Linked DNA regions of Quadrisphaera setariae. The protein of the gene in region 1 binds, or shares a complex with, the protein of each later gene. Links are inferred from orthologs where the notes say so. Each region holds a gene or a part of one and is shown on either strand. Other genes may lie near its edges.

Region 1 (4,212 bases):
GTAGCGCCGACCGGCGCCGGTGGGCACGCGCCAGCGGGCCACCGTCCGGGTCGCCGGTTCCGGCAGGTCGAGGTCGGTGCTCGTCGGACCGCCGCTGGCGTCGACGGGGGCGCTGGCGTCCGGGCTGCCCGCGGAGGCGCCGCGGGCGAGGTAGCCGCTGGTGCCCTCCCACACCACCTCACCGCCGGCGGCGGTGAGCGTGGAGTCCAGCTCGACGACGACGCCCTTCGCGTGCGGCAGCGGTCCGCGCGCCACCACGCGCACGTCCACGCGCTCCCCGGGTGCGAGGGGCCGGTGCTGGCGCACCACCTGCGTGACGTGCACGAGACCGGGCAGCGGCAGCGGGAACTCCTCGGCGGAGAGCAGCTGCAGCTGCGCGCCGAAGGCCAGCAGGTGCGGCCCGAGCACGGGGAGCACCGGGCGCAGGGGCACCCCGGTGGCGCGCGCCAGCGCCGCGGCGCGATCGGCCCCCACAGCCACCCCCGGGTGCACGAGCACCGCGGGAGCACCGCCCGGCCCGTGGGGCAGGACCAGCGGCTCCCCCGCCGCAGCCCGAGCCCGCGCAGCGGCGCCCTTGCGGCGCGCTGACAGCACCGCCCGCGCGTACACCCGCGTGAGCGACCTGCCCGACCCCGAGCCACCAGCCCCGGCGCCAGCCCCACCGCCACCAGACCCGGCGGCACCAGCGGGGGCCACCGGGCTCTGCCCGCTCACGCGCCCACCAGCGCCTGGCCGCAGACCCGGACCACCTGGCCGGTGACACCGGCGCTGGCCGGCTCGGCGAGCCAGGCGACGGTCTCGGCGACGTCGACCGGCAGCCCGCCCTGCTGCAGGCTCGCGGTGCGCCGCCCCAGCTGCCGCAGCAGCGGTGGGATCCTCGCCGTCATCTCGGTCTCGATGAACCCCGGTGCCACCGCGTTGGCCGTCGCGCCGACCTCCGCGAGCCGCGGCGCGAGCGCCCGCACCATGCCGGCGACACCCGCCTTCGAGGCGGCGTAGTTGGCCTGCCCGCGGTTGCCCGCCAACCCGGACGTCGAGGAGACGCCCACCACGCGCGCGCCCTGCCCGAGCAGCCCCGCGTCCAGCAGCGCGTCGGTCAGGCGCAGCGGGGCCGCGAGGTTGACGCCCAGCACGGCCTCCCAGCGGGCGGCGTCGAGGTTGACCAGCAGCCGGTCACGGGTGATCCCGGCGTTGTGGACGACGACGAGGCGGCCGGTCGCGGACCCACCCAGCGCCCGCTGCAGGTGCTCGACCAGCCGCGACGGCGCGTCGGGGGCCGTGACGTCGAGCGCCAGCGCCTGCCCGCGCACGTCGTTGGCGGTGCGGGCGAGGTCGCCGCTGGCGGCCGGCACGTCCACGGCGACCACGTGGGCGCCCTGTCGGGCGAGCACGTGCGCCGTGGCCCGGCCGATGCCGCGGGCAGCCCCCGTGACGACGGCCACGCTCCCGTCCAGCGGTCGCTCGGCTCCGCGGCGCGCGTCGTCGTCGTCCTGGGCGGCCCCCCAGGACGACGGCCGCACCGACGGCGCGGGGGCGATGTCGACGACCTGCCCGTCGACGAACGCCGAGCGCGCGGAGGCGAAGAAGCGCAGCGGCCCGTCGAGGTCCGCGGGGCCGGCGCCGGGGGCGAGGCGGAGCAGGTCGGCGGTGGCGCCGGCGCGCAGCTCCTTGCCGACCGTGCGGACGATCCCCTCCAGGCCCTGCTGGACGGCGGCGGCCTCCACGCGGTCGACGCCGTCGAGGTGGGCCGGGGTGCGGCCCACGAGCAGCACCCGGGCGCTGGGTCCGAGGCGGCGCACGGCGGGGCCGAGGGCCAGGCCCAGGGCGGCGAGGTCGCCGACGCGGGTGGCGCCGGTGGCGTCGACGACCACCGCGCCGAGGCGCGCCTGCGCGGGCACGTCGGGGAGGTCGAGGTGGACCTCGGCGCCGGCCCGCGCCAGCAGCGAGGCGAGCGCCCCACCGGCCTCGCGGGTGCGGAACGCGGAGGCGCCGGAGCCGGTGGTCAGCAGGAGCGCGGGGCCGTCCAGCAACGGCGCGCCGGCCTCGTGGCGCCGCAGCACCGCCGGGCGCGGCAGCCCCAGCTTCCGGGCGGCCACCGCACCGGGCCCCGTGCGGACCAGCTCCGCGTAGACGTCCCTCACCTGCGAGCCCCGGGCCGGCCGCGCGCTCACGCCGCCTCCAGCGCCATGACCACGCCCTGTCCGCCCGCGGCGCAGACGGAGATGAGCGCGCGGGGCTTCCCGCCCGCGCCGGCGCCGCGGGTCCCCTGCTGCTGGGCGAGCTGGTGCAGCTGCTTGGCGGCGGTGGCGAGCACGCGACCGCCGGTCGCGGCGAACGGGTGACCGGTGGCCAGGGAGGAGCCGACGGGGTTGAGGCGCGTCCTGTCGACGGCGCCCAAGGCCGGGCGTCCGAGCCGCTCGCGGCAGAACTCCTCGGACTCCCACGCGGCCAGGGTGGCGAGCACGGTGGAGGCGAAGGCCTCGTGGACCTCGAGGACGTCGGCGTCCTGGAGGGTCCAGCCGATCCTGTCGAGCAGGCGCGGCATGGCGTAGACCGGCGCGGTGAGCAGGCCGTCGGTGCCGGTGACGAAGTCGACCGCGGCGGACTCCGCGTCGACCACGCGCGCCAGCACGGGCAGCTGGTGGGCCGCCGCCCACTCGCGGCTGGCCAGCAGGACGACGGCGGCGCCGTCGGTCAGGGGCGTGGAGTTGCCGGCGGTCATGCTGGCGGCACCGGGCTGCTCAGCGGGCAGGTCGCGCCCGAACACGGGCTTCAGCGCGGCGAGCGCTTCCACGGTGGTGGAGGGACGCAGCACGTCGTCGCGGCGCAGGCCCAGGCAGCTGGTGACGAGGTCGTCGAAGAAGCCCTCGTCCCAGGCCCTCGCCAGCGCCTGGTGGCTGCGGGCCGCCAGCCCGTCCTGCGCGGCGCGGCTGACGCCCCAGGCGGCGGCGGTCAGCGCCGCGTGCTCGCCCATCGACAGACCGGTGCGGGGCTCGGCGTTGCGCGGCGCGTCGACGCGCAGCGCGCTGGGGCGCAGGCCCGCGAGCGCCTTGAGGCGCTGCCCCGCTGACCGCGCGGCCCGTGCGGCGAGCAGCGTGCGGCGCAGGTCGTCGCCGACGGCGAGCGGCGCGTCGCTGGCGGAGTCGGCTCCCCCGGCGATGCCGGACTCGACCTGCCCGACGCGGATGGCGTTGGCCACGATGACCGCGGCCTCCAGGCCGGTGGCGCACGCCATCGACAGGTCGGTGGTGGGGGTGGTGGGCGCGAGAGCGCTGGACAGCAGGGCCTCGCGGGTGAGGTTGAGGTCGGTGCTGTGGCGCAGGACGGACCCGGCGACCACGGTGCCCAGGCGCTGGCCCGCCAGGCCGGTGCGCGCGGTGAGCCCGTCCAGCGCCGCGGCGAGGAGGTCCTGGCTGGACGCGCGCGCGTAGGCGCGCCCGGCGCGGGAGAAGGGGGTGCGGTCCGCGGCGACGACCACGGCGTCGCGCAGCCCCGGCCCCGGTGTCGGTGGCGCCGAGGAGGCGGGGGCGGGGGCGTTGGAGGTGGCCACCCGACGACGGTACCGGCAGGAGCGGTCTATCCGGTACTGGAGGTAGCGGGTACTGCCGGTATCGGGTTACGCTCGCCCCGTGACCGGCACCGCGACGACGCCCCCGCCGGTGGGCGCTGCCCCGGCGCCGGCCGTGCCCGCCGCCGCCCCTGTCGCCGACGGACGCAGCACCCGCTGGGAGGCGCACCGCCGCGCCCGCCGCGAGGAGCTGGTCCAGGCCGCGCTGCGCGCCATCACCCAGCACGGCCCCGGCGTGGGCGTCGACGAGATCGCCGCCGCCGCCGGCACCAGCAAGACCGCGCTCTACCGGCACTTCGCCGACAAGGAGCAGCTCTACCTCGCCGTCGCCGACCGCGTGAGCCGCCGCATCCTGCGCGACCTGGTGGCCGCCGCCAGCGAGCACGTCCGCCCGCGCGCGGCGCTCGGAGCGGTCATCGCCACCTACCTGCGCCTGGTCGAGCACGACCCCGACGTCTACTGGTTCGTCACCCGCGGCGCCGGCTCGATGGCCACCAGCAGCTCCAGCGCCGCAGGAGGCGCCTCCGACCCGCTGGCCGGGCTGACGCAGGCCGTCAGCGCCGAGTTCGCCCGGTCCATCGCCCGCCAGCTGCGCGCCGCCGGCCTCGACGCCGCGACCGCCGAGCCGTGGGCCCACGGCCTGG
Region 2 (5,212 bases), on another replicon or contig:
CGCGTAGTCCCACGTGGACCGCACCACGGCGAGGTCGGGCGCGGACCAGTCGACGTCCTCGTCGTCCCACACGACCGGGCGAGCGTCCAGGCCGCGCTCGCGCAGCGCCGCCAGCAGGTGCTGGCCCTCCGGGTCGAGGTCGGGCACCTCCGAGCAGGTCACGAGGGCGACGGAGGGGGCGGTGGAGCGGGCGTTCACGGGGCAGATCATCCCCGAGCCGCCGCCGCGGACCTCACAGGGTCGTCAGGTCGCTCACAGGGCCACGGTGCCGCTGACCCCGACGACGGTCGCCCCGCCCACCCAGACGCGCTCGCCCTCCCTGGCCACGCGCACGCGTCCCCGCCGCGCGAGCGCCGTGCCCTGCGAGGCGGTGTAGGCGTCCGGCAGCCGCACGGAGGCCGCCCCGGAGGTCAGCCACTGGCCGACGCCCGCGTTGAGGCTGCCGGTCACGGGGTCCTCCCACCAGGTGCCGTCCTCGCGGACGAAGGCTCGCACCTCCACCGCCGCGCCGTCGGGGCCGGCGCCCTCGGGGTGCAGGCCCACCAGGCCGACGTCAGCGGGACCGCTGTCCGAGCCGGCGACAGGGACGGCGGCCAGCACGGCCGCGGCGTCGGCCAGCAGCAGCGCCACCCAGCCCGGGCCGTTGTCCACCCAGGCGGCGTCGAGCACGTCATCGGCGCGCACGCCCACCGAGGACGCGGCCGCCAGCAGGTCGGCGGGGTCCACCGGGCCGCTGCGCACCAGCGGAGGTGCCTCGAAGGCGAGCAGCTCCCCGCCGTCGTCGTCAGCGGGGGAGCGCCGGACGGTCACCAGCCCCGCTCCGCACTCCTGCACCACCACGCCCTCGCGCTGCGGGACGCCGCCGGCCTCCAGCCACGAGCGCGCGGAGCCGAGCGTGGGGTGGCCGGCGAACGGCAGCTCGCGTCCGGGCGTGAAGATGCGCACCCGGTAGTCGGCACCGGCAGCGGCCGCCTCCGGCGTGGGAGCGAGCAGGAAGGTGGTCTCTGACAGCTGGGTCCAGCGGGCGAAGGCGCGCAGGGCGTCGTCGTCGAGCCCTTCGGCGTCGTGGACGACGGCGACGGCGTTGCCGCGGGTGAGCTGGTCGGTGAAGACGTCGACCTGCGTGAAGCGCCTGCTCACGGGGTGGGCCGGCCGGGTCAGCGGGGCTCGAGCAGCAGCACGGGGATGACCCGCGGGGCGGCCTTGGCCTCGTAGTCGGCGAAGCCGGGGGAGCGGCGCTTCTGCTCCTCCCACACGGTGTCGCGCTCCTCGCCGTGCAGCTCGCGGGCGCGCACGGCGACCTCGGCGCCGCGGTGCTCGGCGCCGACCTCGGCGGTGGTGTCGGGGGAGGCCAGGAGGTTGGCGTACCACTCGGGGTGGGTGGGGGCGCCCGCCTTGGAGGCGAAGACCGCGAAGGCCTCACCCACCTGCTGGAACACCAGCGGCGCGACGTGCTCGGTGCCGGTGCGGCGGCCGCGGTGGTGCACGAGGATCATCGGCGCCCCCTCGAAGGGCGGGCCGACGCGACCCTCGTTCTCGCGGAACTCCCGGATGACGCGCGTGTTGAAGTCCTCGGCCACGGTGCCAGCATGCCCCACGCACCTCACCGGCGACCACGACGACCGGGGGAGCCGCGCCCGCCGAGGCGTGCGCCGCTCCCCCGGTCGTCGAGGGGGGCGTCAGGCCGGGACGGAGGCGACGCCGCGCGGCAGGAACCGCTGACCGGTGACGCGCTCGGACACCCCGGACCTGTCGAGCAGCGGCAGGATCCCGCCGAGGTGCGCGGGCCAGCCCGCGCCCAGCTGCAGGCACAGGTCGATGTCGCGCGGGTCGGAGACCACGCCCTCGTCGAGCATGCGCCGCGCCTCGTCGGCGAGGGCCTCGAGCACGCGGTCGCGCACCTGCTCCTCGGTGGAGGGGCTGTCGCCGAGCACCAGCACGCCGCGGGCGGCCTCGGTGGTCGTGCGCGTGCCCTTCTCGTAGACACCGGGCAGCCCGGCCTCGACGATGCGCCGCAGGTTGGCCGAGACCGGGAACCGCTCCGGGAACGCCGCGTGCAGCGACTCCGCCACGTGCAGCGCGACCGCAGGACCGACCAGGCCGAGCAGCTCGAAGTTGCTCATCGGCAGGCCGAGGGAGTCGAGCGCGGCCTCGGCCACCTCCACCGGCGTCCCCTCGTCGACGACGACGCTGGCCTCGCTCATGAACCGCGTGAGCAGCCGGTTCACCACGAAGGCGGGCGCGTCCTGCACGAGCACGCACGACTTGCGCAGACCCTTGCCCACGGCGAAGGCGGTGGCCAGCGTGACGTCGTCCGTCGGCGTCTCGCCCGTGGTGCGCACGACCTCCACCAGCGGCATGACGGCCACGGGGTTGAAGAAGTGGAAGCCCACGAGGCGCTCGGGGTGCTCCAGCACCGACGCCATGGCGGTCACCGACAGCGAGGAGGTGTTGGTCATGAGCACGCAGTCCTCCCTGACGACGCGCTCCACCTCCCGGAAGACCTGCTGCTTGACGGACAGCTCCTCGAAGACCGCCTCGATGACGAGGTCGGCGTCCCCGAACGCCACCGCGCTGTCGGTCGTGCCGGTGACGTTCGCCGTCAGCCGCTGCGCCGCGCCGTCGGAGAGGCGCCCCTTCTCGCGGAGCTTCGCGATCTCGCCGTGCACCCACGCCACGCCCTTGGCCACGCGGGCCTCGTCGAGGTCGGTGAGCACGACGGGCACCTTGAGCTGCCGCGCGAACACCAGCGCGAGCTGGCTGGCCATGAGCCCGGCGCCCACCACGCCGACCTTGCCGACAGGCCGCGCGAGCTTCGGGTCGGGCGCACCGGCGGGCTTCTTGGCCCGGCGCTGCACGAGGTCGAAGGAGTACACGCCGGAGCGGAACTCGTCGGTCATGATCAGCTCGGCGAGGGCGTCGTCCTCGGCGGCGAACGCCGCGTCCCGTCCCTGCGGCCCGACGTCGGTGCGGGCGCGGGCCAGCAGCTCCAGCGCCTTGTACGGCGCGGGCGCCGCTCCGTGGAGCTTCGCGTCCACGGCGCCGCGGGTGGCGGCGAGCACGCCGTCCCACAGCCGCTGGTCGCGGCTGACCTCGGGACGGTCGACGACGACGTCGCCGTCGAGCACGCGCGCCGCCCACCGCAGCGACTCCTCGAGGAAGTCGGGGGAGTCGAGGACGACGTCGACCACGCCCAGCTCGAGCGCCTGCTGCGCGGTGAGCGTCTTGTGCGACGCCGGGTTGGCGATGACCACCTGCACCGCCTTCTCGATGCCGACGAGCGCCGGCAGCAGGTGCGTGCCGCCCCAGCCGGGCACCAGGCCGAGGGCGACCTCGGGCAGCGCCAGCCCGCGGGCCACGGAGGAGGCGGTGCGGTAGGTGCACTGCAGCGCCACCTCGAGGCCCCCGCCCATGGCGGGGCCGTTGACGAACGCGAAGGACGGCACGTCCATCTCGCCGAGGCGGCGGAGCTGGTCGTGGCCGTGCTTCGCGACGGCGCGCGCCGCGGCGGGGGAGCTGATGCGGGCGACGTCCTTGAGGTCGGCGCCGACGGCGAAGACGAACGGCTTGCCGGTGATGGCCACGGCCTTCACCGCGCCCTCGCGCACCCGTGCCTCGACGGCGTCGAGGGTGTCGCGCAGCTTCAACAGCCCCGCGGGGCCCAGCGTGGTCGGGCGGCGGTGGTCCTCGGGGTCGTCGGGGGAGTTGTCCATCGTGATGAGCGCGAGGGAGCCCTCCAGGCCCGGGCGGAGGGCCGCGAGCGGCACCTCCTGCCACGGGAAGGACGTCACGCGCTCGGACCCGTTCGGGTCGACCAGGTCCTCAGGGCGGACCACGCCCACGGTGCCGGCGGCGCCCTGGTCGAGGCGGGCCTGCTCGGGTGCTCCCTGCACGGTCTGCTCGCTCACGCCGACTGCTCCTCGCCCTTGCTCGATCCGTCGAAGTGCGGGTTCTCCCACAGCACCGCACCGCCCTGGCCCAGGCCCACGCACATCGCGGTCAGCCCGAACCGGACGTCGGGCCGCTGGGCGAACTGCCGCGCCAGCTGCGTCATGAGCCGCACGCCCGAGCTGGCCAGCGGGTGGCCCACGGCGATGGCGCCGCCCCACGGGTTGACGCGCTCGTCGTCGTCGGCGATGCCGAAGTGGTCGGTGAAGGCCAGCACCTGCACGGCGAAGGCCTCGTTGAGCTCGAACAGGCCGATGTCGTCGATGCTCAGGCCGGTCTTGGCCAGCAGCTTCTCCGTGGCGGGCACCGGGCCGATGCCCATGACCGCCGGGTCGACGCCGGCGAACGCGAAGCCCGCCATCCGCATCGCCACCGGCAGGTCCAGCTCGGCGGCGGTCTCGCCGGAGGCGAGCAGGCACATCGTGGCGCCGTCGTTGAGGCCGGCGGCGTTGCCGGCGGTCACGCGCCCGTGGGGGCGGAAGGGGGTCTTCAGGCCCGCGAGCTGCTCCACGGTGGTGCCGGGGCGGGGCGGCTCGTCGGCCGTCGCCAGGCCCCAGCCGCGCTCGGCGTGGCGCGTGGCCACCGGCACGAGGTCGGGCTGGACGTCCCCGCGCTGGTAGGCGGCGGCCAGCTTGGCCTGCGAGCCCGCGGCGAAGGCGTCGGCGCGCTCGCGGGTCAGGTGCGGGTAGCGGTCGTGGATGTTCTCGGCGGTGCGGCCCATGACCAGGGCGTCGCCGTCGACGACCCTGTCGGCCACGAAGCGGGGGTTGGGGGCGAAGCTCGCCCCGAGCGGGTGGCGGCCCATGTGCTCGACGCCGCCGGCGAGCACCGCGTCGTAGGCGCCGGCCGCGATGCCCGACGCCGTCGTCGTCACCGCGGTCATGGCTCCCGCGCACATCCTGTCGATGGCGAACCCGGGCACGGACTGCGGCAGGCCCGCCAGCATGCCGGCGCTGCGGCCGAGCGTGAGGCCCTGGTCGCCCTCCTGCGTGGTGGCGGCGACGGCCACCTCGTCGATGCGCTCCGGCGGCAGGGACGGGTTGCGCCGGAGGATCTCGCGCAGCAGCCGGACGACCATGTCGTCGGCGCGCGTCTGCGCGTACATCCCCTTCTCGCCTGCCCTGCCGAACGGCGTGCGCACACCGTCCACGAACACCACGTCGCGCCCTGAGAGCACGCGGACCTCCTCGTCGATGGACCACCTGTGCGGTACGAGAGGTACACGGTACTCGCGGTACCGGGTTCTGGCCACTGCCCTCTGGGG

Evidence for each region.
Region 2: the proteins of FMM08_RS08285 (region 1) and FMM08_RS21355 are in contact, whole or in part, in a solved structure (PDB 8BNU), measured with the Escherichia coli proteins. The link is inferred for Quadrisphaera setariae from one-to-one orthologs.

The regions. Positions count from the first base shown.
Region 1 is NZ_VKAC01000004.1:229,554-233,765, forward strand. The notes cover bases 1,360-4,212. They hold FMM08_RS08285 (acetyl-CoA C-acetyltransferase), read right to left. Parts: upstream 3,551-4,212; coding sequence 2,168-3,550; downstream 1,360-2,167. Other genes in these bases: FMM08_RS08280 (3-oxoacyl-ACP reductase), read right to left, coding at 1,360-2,141; FMM08_RS08290 (TetR/AcrR family transcriptional regulator), read left to right, coding at 3,630-4,212. In the rest of the region: FMM08_RS08275 (MaoC/PaaZ C-terminal domain-containing protein), read right to left, coding at 1-714; more of FMM08_RS08280, read right to left, coding at 711-1,359.
Region 2 is NZ_VKAC01000017.1:75,570-80,781, forward strand. The notes cover bases 1,197-4,134. They hold FMM08_RS21355 (3-hydroxyacyl-CoA dehydrogenase NAD-binding domain-containing protein), read right to left. Parts: upstream 3,714-4,134; coding sequence 1,680-3,713; downstream 1,197-1,679. Other genes in these bases: FMM08_RS21350 (nitroreductase/quinone reductase family protein), read right to left, coding at 1,197-1,580; FMM08_RS21360 (thiolase family protein), read right to left, coding at 3,905-4,134. Also shown: FMM08_RS21340 (ATP-grasp domain-containing protein), read right to left, coding at 1-198; FMM08_RS21345 (PhzF family phenazine biosynthesis protein), read right to left, coding at 253-1,140; more of FMM08_RS21350, read right to left, coding at 1,158-1,196; more of FMM08_RS21360, read right to left, coding at 4,135-5,125. UniProt on the Escherichia coli protein: Catalyzes the formation of a hydroxyacyl-CoA by addition of water on enoyl-CoA. Also exhibits 3-hydroxyacyl-CoA epimerase and 3-hydroxyacyl-CoA dehydrogenase activities.